DNA from 2 places in the Paenibacillus sp. WG02 genome. Region 1 is predicted to be linked to the other one. Evidence: predicted binding sites of a transcription regulator. Region 1 holds the regulator's gene; the other holds the start of a gene.
What was found. Region 1 encodes Rex, which represses fermentation and respiration genes when NADH is low (regulators of the CRP and FNR family bind a similar motif). Its sites were predicted from a motif close to TTGTGAAATATTTCACAA; they were not measured.
Positions count from the first base shown of each region.

Region 2: the regulator Rex is predicted to act here: its motif matches at 6,398-6,415, upstream of ACBP55_RS35700 (DoxX family membrane protein).

Region 1 covers NZ_AP036016.1:5,119,639-5,127,774, reverse strand. Annotated here, with positions in the region: gene panD (aspartate 1-decarboxylase) at 1-152, shown strand, start outside; gene ACBP55_RS23335 (tetratricopeptide repeat protein) at 232-825, shown strand; gene dinG (ATP-dependent DNA helicase DinG) at 916-3,771, shown strand; gene ACBP55_RS23325 (redox-sensing transcriptional repressor Rex) at 3,774-4,394, shown strand; gene ACBP55_RS23320 (anion permease) at 4,436-5,437, opposite strand; gene ACBP55_RS23315 (DUF47 domain-containing protein) at 5,503-6,129, opposite strand; gene ACBP55_RS23310 (amidohydrolase) at 6,376-7,671, shown strand; gene ACBP55_RS23305 (cell wall elongation regulator TseB-like domain-containing protein) at 7,715-8,136, shown strand, end outside.
Region 2 covers NZ_AP036016.1:7,913,921-7,922,056, forward strand. Annotated here, with positions in the region: gene ACBP55_RS35670 (putative bifunctional diguanylate cyclase/phosphodiesterase) at 120-2,147, opposite strand; gene ACBP55_RS35675 (STAS domain-containing protein) at 2,201-2,506, opposite strand; gene ACBP55_RS35680 (cbb3-type cytochrome c oxidase subunit I) at 2,598-4,262, opposite strand; gene ACBP55_RS35685 (cytochrome c oxidase subunit II) at 4,294-4,764, opposite strand; gene ACBP55_RS35690 (cytochrome c oxidase subunit 2A) at 4,799-4,963, opposite strand; gene mobA (molybdenum cofactor guanylyltransferase) at 5,073-5,684, opposite strand; gene ACBP55_RS35700 (DoxX family membrane protein) at 5,814-6,338, opposite strand; partial or broken gene ACBP55_RS35705 (MBL fold metallo-hydrolase) at 6,517-7,466, shown strand; gene ACBP55_RS35710 (Ger(x)C family spore germination protein) at 7,527-8,136, opposite strand, start outside.

The DNA.
Region 1 (8,136 bases):
TAGTTCAGACCGGTGATACGGTAATTATTATTTCCTATGCGATGATGACGGAGGAAGAGGCCAAGAAGCATCAACCAACGGTTGCCATTATGGGTGAAAATAATAAAGTTGCGCAGCTTTTGAAGGAAGAAGAGCATTCCACGATCCTTTAAGAGGATGAATTCCATGCATGAAATCGGCTCTGTTTACAAAGAATGAGGATAAGCTTTCGAAGCAAAGGTGGGATGCAAAATGTTTAAGCATTTATTTTCCACAATGAACGAGGTTTTGGAAGAAATCCAAAAAGAATATCCGAATAGTGATGTGGAAAAAAAGGCGGAGCTCGACGAACAATTACAGGTGTTGAAGACGATGAGCGATGAGTTCATCGAGGCGTGGCTGCTTTTTGAGGAGAAGTTGGGAAAGTTTTATGGGGCCGTACCGATGAGTACCCAAACCCTTCATGATGAGCTAATGGATTTAGATGTGTCTGGGAAACAGACGGATGAATTCATGCGGGGCCAGGGATTTTACAAACTTTATATGTACGATCAAGCGATCAAAGAATTCGAAGTGCTGATTCAAAGGCAGCCGGATTTCTTGCTGGCTCGGGTGTATTTAGCGATGGGGCATTTGCGCAAAGGGGAGTTTGGAGAAGCTTATCAACACTTCAAGTTCCTTCTGCCCTTGACCGACAATACCAAGATGAAGGCTATTTCCTACAACGCAATGGGCTGCATACAAGTGCAAAATCAGAATATGGAAAAAGCTTTTGAATATTTTCAAAAAGCGTATCACACCGATCCTTCTTGCATGGAGCCGCTGATCAATTTGGACGAATCCTAATACGGAAGCGGCTAACTGGGTATTCCCTTTTCCTAATAAGATTTGGTATGCTAGGAGAAGTGCAGGACGAAAGGATTGAAGGTACACGTCATGAAATTTGCGGTTTTGGATTTTGAAACGACAGGAAGTCAGCCTGCGGACGAAATTATTCAGGTTGGACTCGTCATTATAGATCAATTTCAAATTACTCACAGGTATACTTCTCTGGTAAAACCAGGGATAAGTATACCTTCTTCGATTACAACACTTACAGGGATTACGGAAGAAATGGTTGCGGATGCACCCTCACTAGACCAAGTCATGGCAGATATGTTTCCGCTGTTGTTCGATAGTGTACTTGTGGCGCACCATGCGGCTTTTGATCTTTCTTTTTTGCAAAAAGGATTAACGAAAACAGGATACCCGCCCTTCACAGGACGTGTGTTGGATACGATGGATTTACTTCGCATCTTATTTCCCTCTATTTCGAGTCTTCAGCTCAGCATGGTGGCCGGTTTGTTTGGTATTGATCATGAAAGGCCGCACCAAGCGGATAGTGATGCGGAAGTAACGGCGGCTATATGGATTATATGTTTGGAACGCTTGCTTGGGTTGCCACTTCTAACTATTCAGCGCCTGCAGCACATTTTCGAAAACGGGAACAGCGATTTAGGCTGGTTCCTCGATGAAATATGCATCTACAAAGAGTCTATCACTAGTGTGGATATGGATACGAATCGATATTTCCGGCAATTTACGCTGAATGTCACGGATTGGGGCGAAGAGGAAGATACGCGCAAAGACTCCGATGCGGATGATTTAGGTTCTTCTTTTACAGAGTTCCATCAAGGTTTGAAAACGGCCTTACGGGAAAAATTCGAAATCTTTGAAGACCGTGAATCCCAAGAGCAAATGATCCGGGAAGTCGAGAAGTCACTCGAGCAAGATCAGCATTTGATGATCGAAGCGGGAACGGGAACCGGGAAGTCGCTTGGGTATTTGATTCCATCCATTTATTATGGCATCAAGTATGAGAAGAAAGTGATTGTCTCTACACACACGATTAACTTACAAGAACAGCTTCGTGAGCGGGATATTCCACTCTTGAAGGAAATTTTCCCTATTCCTTTCAAAGCTGCTGTGCTCAAGGGCAGAAGTCATTACTTATGCTTGCGTAAATTCGAGACAAAGTTAACGACACGTGATTACGAGAATGGGAAGGAAGATCCGATCACGGCCGCACAGATGGTTGTATGGCTAAGTGAGACGGAACATGGAGATGAAGAGGAGCTTCATTTTGGAAATAAGGGTGCGCAGTTCTGGTATTCGGTTGCAAGTGACACCGATTCTTGTTTGAATCGCATGTGTCCCTGGTATAAGAAATGCTTCTATCACCGCGCTCGGAATGATGCAAATACGGCCGATGTGATCATCACGAACCATTCCCTCCTTTTCACGGATATGAAGGCTGAGAACCGCCTTCTACCGTCTTACAAGCACCTTGTCATCGATGAGGCACATCACTTCGAAGAAGTGGCTAGTAAGCATCTTGGCATTGAGCTGCATTCTTCTGCATTTTATCATTCGTTGTTATGGTTATATAAAGATAATCGCAGCGGCCAACTGCCGATGCTGCGGTTTCGGTTGCAGAAATCGGATGAGCAGCCGGAACGCGCGGCCGCTTGGAGTCAGACCATTGACGGGCTCTTTCCCAAAATTGTGAAAATCAAAGAGGATTGGGATCGGCTCAGCGAAGCGCTCTATGAGTTGTTATCTTCAAGAAGCGATCCTTCGCAATCGGAAAACTCACAGTATGTACTGCGGATGAAGTCCGAAACGCTTCCACCCGAGTGGCGAGAGCTTTTGATTATGGAAGACAATATTTATTTGAATGCCAATGATTTACTCCGCACGCTGGATAAATTGTTAAATGAAGTGAAGGACATGCAGGAAGTCTTCGGGGTCCAAGGTTTAGTCACCGATTTGAATGGCACGGTAAAGGAACTGTATAATCACCGAGATGCTCTGCACTTTTTTATGAAAATGGCCGATGAGGGTTATGTGTATTGGATGGAAGCGGGTACCTACGCCAAATCGAAGTCTCTGCAGCTTGTATCCGTGCCTACCGATGTAAGCGGTCTGCTGCAGCAGCATTTCTTTGAGACCAAAGACAGTATTATCCTGACCTCCGCGACATTGTCTGTTAATAAATCTTTTCAATATTCAGCAGATCAATTAGGGTTAGCCATTCCTGAGGATGAAGAATCGGGCAAATTGAAAACCGTTCAATTGCCATCTCCATTCAATTACAGAGAGCAAGCACTCGTCGTAATTCCTCGCGACTTCCCAATGATCAAAGGTGCAGGTGATCCTGTTTTTATCAACGCGCTAATTGATTCGCTTAGTGATGTGGCCCGTATTACAAAAGGACGAATGTTGATTTTGTGCACGTCGAATCGCATGCTTAAGCAAATTTATGCGGGGATGAAGGACCATTTGAAGCCTCATGGGATTACCGTGCTCGGGCAGGGGGTAGACAGCGGCAATCGGAGTAAACTGACCCGGATGTTCCAAGATAATAAAATGTGCGTCCTGTTGGGCACCAGCTCGTTCTGGGAGGGTGTCGACATTCCTGGAGATGCACTCAGCTGTCTTGCTATTATCCGTTTGCCGTTTCAACCTCCGAATCACCCTCTAGTTGAAGCTAAGTGTGAAAATATAAAGAAACGCAACGAAAATCCATTTATGAAATTTTCAGTTCCGCAGGCTGTCATTCGATTTAAGCAGGGCTTTGGCCGGCTTGTCAGACGTGCATCCGATAAAGGCATCGTTATCATCTATGATACTCGAGTGATTGATACGTATTATGGCAAGCACTTCCTTTATTCATTGCCTGGTCCGAAGATTGAGCATATGACGACTGAGCAAATGTTACCTAGGATTGAAGAGTGGATGGGGGAGGCGTAAAGTTGAAAACACAAAAAATATCGGAAGCAGTCGTCAGGAGGCTGCCCATTTATTTACGCTTTCTGAATGAACTTGCAATGAAAAATGTATCGACGGTATCCTCGCAGGATTTGGGTCAAAAGCTCGATCTGAATCCGGCTCAGATTCGTAAGGATTTGGCTTATTTTGGAGAATTCGGGAAAAAGGGAATCGGCTATGACATTGCTTACTTGATTGAAAAAATTAGACAGATCCTGAAGTTGGATCGCCATATTCAAGTAGCTCTTGTTGGAGCGGGTAATCTAGGCCGCGCTTTGTGCAATTATAATACTTATTTACGCAATGATATGAAGATTGTCGCTGTATTCGATGCAATGCCAAGCAAGGCCGGGGAATCGATCAACAACCTAATCGTTCAACCGATGCATGAGATGAAGAAGGTTTTATCTGAATTAGGCGTCCGCATAGGCATCATAACGGTCCCAGCGAACGAAGCTCAAAATGTAGCCAATCAATTCGTAGATTGCGGGATTGAAGCGATACTGAATTTTGCTCCCGTCATTATTAAGGTTCCTCCCGAAGTGCGAGTGCACCATGCGGATTTTACAACCGAATTGCAAAGCTTAGCTTATTATTTGGATTAGAAAAAGGCACGACCCGATTAGCTTGGGTCGTGCCTTTATTTTTAGAAAATGAGTCTGAACAAAACGAAGTAGATCGAGAATGCGAGAGCGATGCTGATCGGAATCGTAATAACCCAAGTGATCAACATGCGTCCAACCGTGCCCCATTGAACTTCATGGAAGCGCATGACACTGCCTGTCCCGATAATCGCGGAGGAAATAACATGCGTCGTTGACAATGGTTTACCCAAAAAGGTAGAGAATTGAATAACGAGTGATGACGTTAAGTCCGAAGCAAAGCCATTGATGGGCTCGATTTTAACTATTTTACCGGAAACGGTTTTAATAATTCGCCATCCACCGATGGATGTTCCAAGCCCCATGGCTAAAGCGGCAGCAATTTTCACCCAGATCGGTACTTCCAAGTCTGTTTGAACACCAGCTGCTACTAAACCAAATACGATAATACCCATTGCTTTTTGTGCATCGTTACCGCCATGGGAGTAGGAAAGCAATCCCGCGGATAAAATTTGCAAGGTACGGAATAAGCGATTTAGCTTCGATCTTGATGTGTTACCAGACCATAAAATGATGTACTTGATCAAGATCATAATTAAGTAACCCAGGGCGAAAGCAATAATCGGCGATAGAATCAAAATGATAATAATCTGCGTAAAACCACTCCAATTCACTGCATGAACTCCGGCGCCAGCGATAACTGCTCCGGCTAGAGAACCAAGAAGTGTATGCGAAGAAGATGAAGGAATGGCCAGATACCATGTCAATAAGTTCCAAATGATGGCGGCAAGTAAGGCAGCGATGACGATTTCAACGCCGTGTTCAATTTTGGCTGGGTTGGCAATGCTTCCACCAACGGTTTTGGCAACCTTAGAGGAAACCATGGCTCCGACAAAGTTGAGTGTGGCAGCCATGGCGATGGCTACACGCGGACTTAAGGCTCGTGTGGAAATGGATGTTGCAATCGCATTTGCCGTATCGTGAAATCCATTAATGAAGTCAAAAAGTAAGGCGAGCACAACGATGACGATTAAATAAGTTAACATGATTTCCTCCTAAGAGTTTTCCATATGGAAAACTATCTTCGTACCACATAGGACACGAATGTGTCTTATGAATAACGAAGTACAACGCTATCAAGGATATTGGCTACATCTTCACAAGCATCTGTTGTTTCTTCCAAACGCTCATAGATTTCTTTTAGTTTAAAATCTTCATACGGGTCTTTGCGTGTGATGAAAATTTGACGAATCCCTTCGCGCATCAAACGGTCTCCGTCATTCTCGAGGGAATTAATAGCAACCGTATGCTCAGGAATTTGCATGTATTTTTTCTTCGCCAGAAGCTTGAACGCATCCAGCATATGCTGGCAAGAGTCTACAATGACAGCCGAAAACTCTTTCATATAAGAATCTGTATGTGATACAGCAAGATAGTCGAAACGAGCGATTGTAGCTTCTATACCGTCTGTTACATCATCCACTTTGGAGGCTAGAACCATAATATCTTCACGATCAATTGGTGTAATAAATACTTTGTTTAAACCTTTAAAAATTTCGTGAGTAATCGTATCGCCTGCGTGCTCTAAATCGTTAATCGCTTTAACATACTCAATAGGCGGTTTATCCCCCATCATGGCTGTGCGAAATAGTTGAGCAGTTTGCAAGGCGTTTTCTGCAGCACGGATGAGAAGTTGCAAGAAATCGACTTCGTTCTTTTTTGTGAATAACGTTGTCATATAATCCTCCTATATTTTGCTATATGCACTAGATTTTGATCGAATATATAAGATAAACAGACCAAATGGTAGAAAAAACTCACGAAGTTAAAAATATCATAATAATTGTGTTTAAAGCAACGAAAATTCCGTGAAATTTTACAATTTCTTAACATAGTGAAGCTTCCTTGATTTTACAAGCTCGAAGAGGTAAAGTTTATAAGGCAGTGTTTGTTAATAGAATGAGCATAGAGAGGGATTTTTAGTATGAAAAAAACATTAATTATGAACGGTATTTTTATCTCAAATCATGCAGAAAAATCGTCTATCAAGGGCTGTATGGTAATAGAAGGCAGCCAGATTACATACATCGGTGAGGAAATACCTGAACCTCGAGAAAATTATGACGAAGTTATTGACGGCAAGAACAAGCTTTATATGCCTGGTCTGGTGAATACGCATGGACATGCAGCGATGTCGCTTTTACGCGGATATGGTGACGATCTAGCACTTCAAATTTGGTTAGAAGAGAAAATGTGGCCGATGGAAGCCAAATTCAGCTCCCAAGATGTGAAATGGGGGACGCTGTTATCCATTCTAGAAATGATTAAAGGCGGTACGACAACTTTTGTAGATATGTATGACCATATGAACGAAGTGGCTAAGGCCGTTGAAGAGTCAGGTATGCGCGGTGTTCTGACCCGAGGTATTATTGGTCTTTGTCCACCGGAAGTACAAGATGCTAAATTGAAAGAAGCTACGGAGTTTGCAAGAAATTGGCATGGCGGTGCAAATGGAAGAATCACGACAATGATGTCTCCACATGCACCCTATACATGTCCTCCGGACTTTATTGAGCGAATTGTTCAAGTGGCCCATGATTTAAATCTGCCAATCCATACTCACATGTCGGAGACCCTTCGTGAAGTTCAGGGAAATGTGGATCAATACGGTTTGAGACCAGTCGCACATTTAGAAAAGCATGGAGTGTTCAGCAGACCAACGCTCATCGCGCATGGTGTTCATCTCACAGATGAAGAAATCAGTGTCCTTAAGCAATATGATGTTCGTATTTCCCACAACCCAGGAAGCAATCTGAAGCTTGCTAGCGGTGTTGCCCGAGTTCCTGAACTTCTTCGTGCAGGCGTGAAGGTTTCACTTGGCACAGATGGAGCGGCTTCCAATAACAACTTGGATATGTTCGAAGAAATGAGACTCGCCGCGCTGATTCACAAAGGTGTTTCTGGCGATCCTTTAGCTGTGCCTGCTGCAGAAGCGCTTCTTATGGGAACAAAAATGGGTGCAGAATCCATATGGTTAGATAATGTAGGCTTACTGCAGGCTGGCATGAAGGCTGATTTCATCGCACTGGATATCGATCAACCTCATTTCCTTCCGAAGACGGATTTTGTGTCCCATATTGTTTACTCTGCCTGTGCAAAAGATGTTGTTGATGTGTGTGTAGACGGTAATTGGATTGTCCGCAAGGGAGAATGTTTAACACTTGATGAAGAAAAAATTAAACGTGAGTTTGAACTATGCTTTGATAAGCTCATTGGCTAAGTGATTTCCTTGTAAGTTCGTCTGGGGGAGGTGAGCGGCGTTCATGAATGCGAAGCGAACAAGGATCCTAACATTCGGTGTATTTATTATTTTGACACTTGGTGTCGTGCTTAGCCGCTTTTATTTAAATGTTCAGAATGAGCACTGGGACGATAAGCGCAAAGCGGTAGAAATAGCCTACGAGAAAAGCATTATGACGAAAGCAACCAAAGTGGATTTCTTTTATGGTGATGAACCTGTCCAAATCGTTTATGGCGAAGACAAGCTGGGTCAAGGCGTCATCGTTTGGGTTTCAGACAAAGGGATTCATACGGAGATGACAGCTGAAGCGTTCACCGAAACGCAGGTACGGGAAACCGTTCTAAAAAAAGCGCCAGAGATAGAAATAGAACGCGTGCTGCCAGGTAAGCTTGGTAACGATTATGTCTGGGAAGTTTTCTATAAAAAGAAAGAAAACAGCGGTAC
Region 2 (8,136 bases), 2.8 Mb from region 1:
TAAGAAATGGGCCCAAAATGTTGTACAAACTGCAACTTCAAGTTGCAAAATAGCCCTTCAGCGTGTGAATTGTTGTAGGAAATACAACATTGGTAACCATCTATCCAAAGATAAGCTCGTCACCCGAAAAAGGATTCAATCCTTTCAGGAGGCAGCGGTCGACTTAACCAAAATCCTTGTATAGAATCACACTGGAGATCCTTGAGAAAAGCCAACTGATCTTCCGTTTCCACGCCCTCGGCAATCACTCGGAGCCCCAAACCGTGAGCCATATCAATCATAGCCTTGGCAATCGATGCGTTCCCTCGATCCATCTCAATACCCTGAACGAAGCATTTATCAATTTTCAATGTATCAATGGGATACTTTTTCAAATAACTTAAAGCGGAATGTCCCTTGCCAAAATCATCAATGGCTAACTCCAACCCGATCTCTTTAAAATCATGCAGAACCGTCAGTACCGACTCAATTTGGTGTATGCTGATGTTTTCCGTAATTTCGAAGCAAAGATAACTCGGATCCAGCTCCGTTTCCTTCAATATTTGCTTGACCGTTTCAATCAAATTCTTATTCTTGAACTGTCGGGGCGACAGATTGATGGCACATTTCAAGGGAGGATAGCCTGCGGATTGCCAGGCCTTGTTCTGCTCACAAACCTTGCGCAGCACCCATTCTCCGATTTCGACAATTTGTCCATTTTCTTCTACGATCTGAATAAATTCATTCGGCGAAACCATTCCCATCTCGGGATGCTGCCAGCGAAGCAAGGCTTCTATGCCGTTGATCCTGCCCGTTCGAATGTCCATTTGCGGCTGGTACACAATTCTTAATTGATCTTTCTCCATTGCTTTTCGCAGCCCGTTTTCCAGTTTCATTTTCCGGTAGAAGGTTGCGTTCATATTTGAAGTGTACAGCTGATAATTGTTGGACTGTTCCTTGGCTCGATACATGGCCGAATCGGCTTGTTTGATCAAGGTTTCACTATCTTCTCCATGCAAGGGATAAATGCTGATTCCAATGCTGGCCGTTATAAACAGCTCCTGTTCGGCTAGGAAGAAAGGTTGAGCCAGCTCTTCCAGTATTTTCTGCGCTACAAGAAGCGCATCTTCGGTTTCATCAATGTAGGGTAGAATGACCGTAAATTCATCGCCGCCCAGTCGTGATACCGTATCGCTGGTTCGAACGCAGCTCTCCAGCCGTTTGCTGGCGTTCTGGAGCAGTTGATCTCCAACTGCATGTCCCAATGTATCGTTAATCAGTTTGAAATGGTCGAGATCAATAAACATCAGGGCAGCCCAGTGGCCCTGCCGATTGGCCTGCGTGATGGCATGACTCAGTCGGTCATGAAATAAAAATCGATTCGGGAGCCCGGTCAATACATCGTAATGAGCCAAATATTTTAAGTTCTCTTCCGACAGTTTACGTTCTGTAATATCCGTGAAAACCCCGACATAATTGGAGATTTTGCCATTCTCATTCCTAACGGTATTAATCGTCAGCCATTCCGGGTAGATTTCCCCATTCTTTCGCTTATTCCAGACCTCGCCCTGCCAGCTGCCTCTTTCATGAATCGATGCCCACATTTGAATATAAAATTCGGCATCCTGCACGCCAGAATGCAGCATGCGCGGGGTTCGACCTAAAGCCTCAGCTTCCGTAAAGCCAGTTGTTTCGGAAAATGCCGGATTGACTGATAATATCGTTCCTTTCGTATCCGTAATCATAATCCCTTCACTCGCTGTTTCGAAGACTCTGGCGTGCAGCTGCAGTTTCTTCTCAGACTTCTTGCGCTCCGTTATATCCATGAAAATGCCTACATAATTGGTTATTTTGCCCCGCTTATCCCTCACTGCACTTATCGTCAGCCATTCGAGATACAGCTCCCCATTCTTCCGTCGGTTCCAGATCTCGCCCTTCCAACCACCCGTTTCATGAATCGTTGCCCACATATGAATATAAAACTCAGGTTTTTGTTTACCGGAGTACAAAATACGCGGCGTTTGACCCACCACTTCTTCCTCCGTATAGCCGGTTGTCGTTGTAAACGCAGGATTGACCGAAAGGATAATACCTCCAGAATCTGTAATCATGATGGATTCCATAACTTTGTTAAAAACACGTGCATAAAGCCGCAGCTTATCTTTCATGTATGCTATCACCTCCAGGTCAGCGACTTGTTTCACATGTAAATATGGCTAAATCAGGGGTGAATCTCAAAAACATTCGTTAAACGAGTCAGCTCGAACAGTTCTTTGACATCACCCTGTAGACCTTGAATGACCACCCCTCCGCCGCTAAGATGAGCTTTCTTCTGAAGCGCAACCAGTACGCCAAGTCCGGAACTATCGATATAATCCACATGACATAAATGAAAAACAAATTGCTTACATCCCTTGTCCAAATAGGGAAACAGCTTCTCCCTTATGATCGTTGCTTCATCCACATAAATTTTGCCCCTAGGCGTTACATTCACCTGTCCGTCGAACACTCGAACATCTAGAAACATTGTTACCCCTCCAGGTCCCTATTTTCCAGCCTCACTTCATTGTGAAAAAGCACCAGCTTTACTTCACATAAAGTTCGGTGCTTCTCTCCTTTTACCAAGTGACAAATCCTTTGGAACCGACGCCTGGATGCATAATCATATCCATTAACGGTACTGTATAAGCAATCAATATCAGCGCCACCGACAAGCTAATCCACACACTCCAACGATCCAAGTAGGCCGGAGTCGCTTCTGCTTGTTCCATCGCTTCGCCGATTGGATACTCTGTCACACCTTTTGGCGCCCGAAGCAGGGCGAAGACATTGTACACCATCAACAATACGCCAATGAATAATATTGTGCCGCCAATAGCCATGAATACATAGTAGGGCATCCAGCCTGCCGCATCCACGTTTCCCTCATAGGTCGTGAATGCCGTTCTTCGAGGTGCACCGAATAGTCCGACGAGATGCATCGCACCTGACATAAAGAACATGCCCACACACCAAATGATCGTTTGAATAATCCCAAGCTTGTTCATGCGCTTAGTCAGCACACGGCCCGTTACGGCTGGAAGCAGCCAGTACGTAATTCCGAAGAACGTGAGCGCTACACTCGTCGCAACGGTCAAATGAAAGTGCCCTGTTACCCATAACGTATTATGAACCACTGCATTCATTTGATTACTTGCATTGATTAATCCGCCTGCGCCAGCTGGAATAAAGATCAGCATACCCAGGAATGGCGCGAAGAATCGCACATCTTTCCATGGCATGACTTTTATCCAACCGAACAGACCTGTAGCTCCTTTGGCACGACCATTGATCTCAAAAGTTGCAAATAAAGAGAAAGCGGTCATCAGTGACGGAACGACCACCATGAAGGTCAAGACTACCTGCAGGTACTTCCAGAATGAGCTAATGCCCGGCTCCATCAATTGATGATGAAAGCCAACAGGAATGGAAAATAACAGGAGGAGGACAAAGGATAATCTGGCGAGAGCGTCACTGTAGATTTTGCCTCCGATAATTTTCGGAATAATGACATACCAGCACATGTACGCAGGCATTAACCAGAAATACACGAGCGGATGGCCGAAGTACCAGAACAGGGTACGGCTGAGCATTACGTTAATCGTTTCCACCCATCCGAAAGACCATGGAATGAGCTGAATCAGCACCTCGGCAGCAACCCCAATGGTAGCAATTTGCCACATAAGGAACGTGATGACCGCCATGAATGCAAACAACGGAGAGATCTTGCCTTGATGCGTCTTTTTCCAATACTTCAGTTGATAGAAGATGCCCCACCCGCTAATCCAGCTCCCTACCACCAATAGGGCTAATCCGATGTAAAAGTAAGGCGAAGCTTTCATGGGCGCATAGAACGTATACAAGACGCTCGCTTTTCCTGTCAAAACCATTGCTACCCCGAGGGCTGTTCCCACCGTCATGAAAGCAAATCCAAGCCATCCCATGCGATGAACAATCGGAAGCAGCTTTCCACCTAACGTGTATGAAATACCTGAGTATAGAAAGCCTATAATGAAATAGGTCGTAAATACGATCGCCATTAATACGCCATGCGCAGTCAGCAGTTCATAATAACCGATGCCGTACGGCAGCTTGACCGTCCCGCTCTTCACTAATGTTTGCAGCAGCCCCGCGATCCCTCCGATGAGCAGTGCAACGAAAGCCACGATGATGTGTGCAACGACCAGCTTCCCGTCTTTGAGATCGAATTTATTTTCAAACAATTCCAACTGCCCTTTCTTCATGCAGACTTCCACCCTTCTGTGCTTCTTCCCGTCATTTCACGATAATCGTCGTTTTCATATATTCATGCGCTCCACCGCAATATTCGTTGCACAAAATTAGGTACTCGCCTGGTTTCGTAAACGTATGCGTCACTTGGCTGATTTCGCCTGGAACTATCATCATATTTACGTTCGTCCCTGGTATTTCGAAGCCGTGAACGACATCCTGGCTCGTGACTACGAACTTAATCGTTGCACCAACAGGAACTTCCATCTTGTCTGGGGCATATCCGAATGTAAAAGCGGTCATCACCGCTTCGTATTCTTTTTCTCCGGTCTTATACAATCCTGGTTTGTCAAAAGGGGCAGTCTCTGTTACTTTCGCAGGATCAATCCGATGATGGTGCTCACTTGGCGGTTTTACCCCCATGGCAAACGCAGAAACACCCAAAACGCCAAGGAATACGAACAGCATGCTGATGCCAATCGTTAGCCAAATTTTCTCAAGTTTATGAATATGCATGGCTTAAACCACCCTTTTCTAATCGTAAAATGAACTACTGTCTGTATAGAAATAATAGAAATACGGCGACCCAGGTTATGGCCAAAAAAGCTCCAAGCAGCATGACCGAGGCAAATGTGCCTTTCAATACGGGTTCTTGCTCCGCCTTGTTTATTCTCATTTGTTCGGGCTGCTCATTGCTTAACTTTCTAATACTCATATCAGACCCACCTCCAATTTAAAATCTAGCTATCCTCATTCTAGGAGCATTCTCCAGGGGTCACTATGATTTATGTCACATTCCGTATATGAAAAAAGGGTACAATTCCTTAAATCCCCGTCTTCACGGTGTTTTTGAAAGCCTCATAATCTTCCAAGGTCTTGATACTCGAAATGAACTTCAGATCGACACCATTCTTCTGCAAATATTCGTCTCCTAACTCACTCCAGAAAATATGTCCAAGTAAAGCAGAAACCCGAGTTTCGCCTTTTTTGAGCAGAGGAAGAATCTTAGTCTTGCATTCTCGATCATAAATCCCATGTAGGGGAATTAATCTACCCGATACAAGAGGAATGACAGCCTCAATCCCTTCCCGCTTGCTGTTCCACAAAAGTTCGGCGGCTTTGTACGAAATAAAGGGCATATCACAACCAACAACCCAGACCGATGAATGCTTCGCTAACGACAATCCCGCATGCATGCCCCCAAGCGGTCCATAGCCAGTGTGAAAATCCGTAATGATCCGTACCGAACGATCCAGAATTGGAAGAAACGATTTGGGATCGTTGGTTACGACAATGATTTCATCACACAATATCCTCATCCGATCCACTTGGCGAACAATAAGAGGCTGTCCACCAAATGGAAGTAATGCTTTCAGTTCCCCATTCATTCGACGGTTTGCTCCACCAGCCAAAATGACGCCTGTAAGCATCACCATCACTCTCCCTCTATCCCGTTTTGTAGTGAGAAAAAAACACCTACTCTTCTTCAGCGAACTGAGTCAAAGAGTAGGTTCTTTTCGCATATATGAACATCCTTTGTAAATTACCCGCTCCAAAGTTCCCATTTATTTATATTTTGGCTTCAAATGGAGTCTATCGATTAATTTATCAAACCATTTGTGAAGATAAGGAAGGATCAGATGATCGACGCCGAACTTGCCTGCGTTAGCGCCTGCGGCGATGATAAAGAATCCAAGAAGCACTAACCATGGATTGCTGCTAACCGTTCCAGCGAACATATACATAAAGTTCATTAATAATCCAAAGAATATGGCTGTAGTCGTCAGTGCGCCAAGAATCAGACCCAAACCAACTAACAATTCTCCCCAAGGAACTATCGTATTGAAGATGCCCACATTGGGGAGGGCAAAGCTTTTTAAGAAAGCTACATAATTCGCGTAAACCATATCCGTAGTTCCCGATTCAAGGACTGGTTTCGCAATTGCGCCTTTCAGATAACCCGCTGCGTCAAATGGCTTTGCCCCGGCGATTTTATGCCATCCCGCTGTCATCCACTGCCAACCCACATACAAACGAATAATCGTCAACATCATCGCCGCGTAACGATTTCCTCTTAACCATTTCATCATTTGAACCATCTCCTTTTGTTCTTTTCTGTCTTCATTATATTTCGAAAAAACATTCTGGTATGTGAGATAGATCACACCAACTAAAAATTGACAAAAGCGATAAGATTCTACATCTTAATAGGTATGGAGATATTATTTCAAAGGACTTATGGTGGCTTTGTGAGGGGAGCAGCGATTTATGGCACGCAAACGTTATAGCAATATGGATCCCGCCGCGAAAGTGAAAACCTGGAAGGAAATTCGTCGATGGCAGCAAGAACGGAAAGGGAAAGTCAAGGATCTCACTTTTCGTATCGGCCAAGCGGAGCATAAGCAGCAAGAACTGCTCATGAATAACCGCAGCGAAACAACGATCACTTGGATTGGACATTCGACTTTCCTGCTGCAGATGGCGGGCTTGACGATCATTACGGATCCGGTCTGGGCGGCCGGATGGGCCTTGCCCGCAGACTGGAGGCGCCAGGGCTTACACTCGATGAAATACCGCCGGTTGATGTCGTTTTGCTGTCTCATTCGCATTTCGATCACCTGCACGTCGGATCATTGCGCAAGCTGAAAGGAACGCCTGTCGCCCTAGTACCAGAAGGACTCGGCATGAAGGTGAGGCGACTTGGGCTGAGTACGGTCCACGAGCTGCCTTGGTGGGGGAAGATGACGGTCGGGCCGTTGGAGTTTCATTTCGTTCCAGCGCAGCACTGGACTCGGCGCACATTGACGGATACGAACAGCTCGCTTTGGGGAGGCTGGTTGATCAAGCGATCAGATGAGCATTCAGTAGACGGCGCGGAGAAGAACAGTGCCATTTATTTTGCGGGAGACAGCGGATATTTCCCAGGCTTCCGCGACATCGGAGCGAAGTTTCCGGGTATACGCTATGCACTCATGCCAATCGGCGCTTACGAGCCAGAGTGGTTTATGGGTATGCAGCACGTTACACCGGAGGAGGCGATTCAGGCATTCCTCGATGTTGGCGCCGAGACGTTCATACCGATGCATTATGGCGCTTTCCGGCTAGCCGATGATACGCCGCAGGAAGCACTTGACCGGTTGTTGGCCGATTGGCAGCGAAGGGAGCTCGACTCCAGTCGTCTTAAACTGCTGAAACACGGGGAAACACTGGTGGACTGACGGACAAAGCAATAAAGCTGCCATGGACTAAGCCCATGGCAGCTTTTGCTTTCTGATCCTTCATTCAATCGCACCGGTATGTCTCAATGTGAAATTTACGCGAACGTTGATTTTTGCTTCTCTAAACATGGGGTGCCACTTTACTTTGGTTAGCTTTGAGTCTCTTGTATGACTCCGATAAACCTCACCGAACCCGACAGCATCAGATTCATTCGATTGCAAACTCGCGATGAATCTTTCTATTTCCTCCTTCAGTTTTTTCCCAATTTCTTTCTCTAAGGCCGATATCGCCTCGGGCGTATCTAAAGAATAAGGAGTCGAAATTTCTTGAAGATCCCCTTGCATGGACACCGACACCATAAATTCTGGTACTTTCGAGTCAAGAAGCTTAATTTTACTGCTGCTTTTCGCAGTGGTGAACACAATTTTAACCTCTTTATCTGGATGCTTCATGTACTTCGCTAAAGGTTCGGCGCCTGCTACGAGTTCGAAATTTCCCTCCTTCTGCGTATTGAGTAGTACTTTGAGCAGAAATCCTTGCCGCGGCAAAGCTTCGTGAACCATGCGATCATCATGAAACAAAGCCAGTCCTTTGATATAAACCTCATTGCCCCTTCGTTTGAGCAACGGAACGACGGGATCTTTGCCTTCACTATAATAATCACGAAGA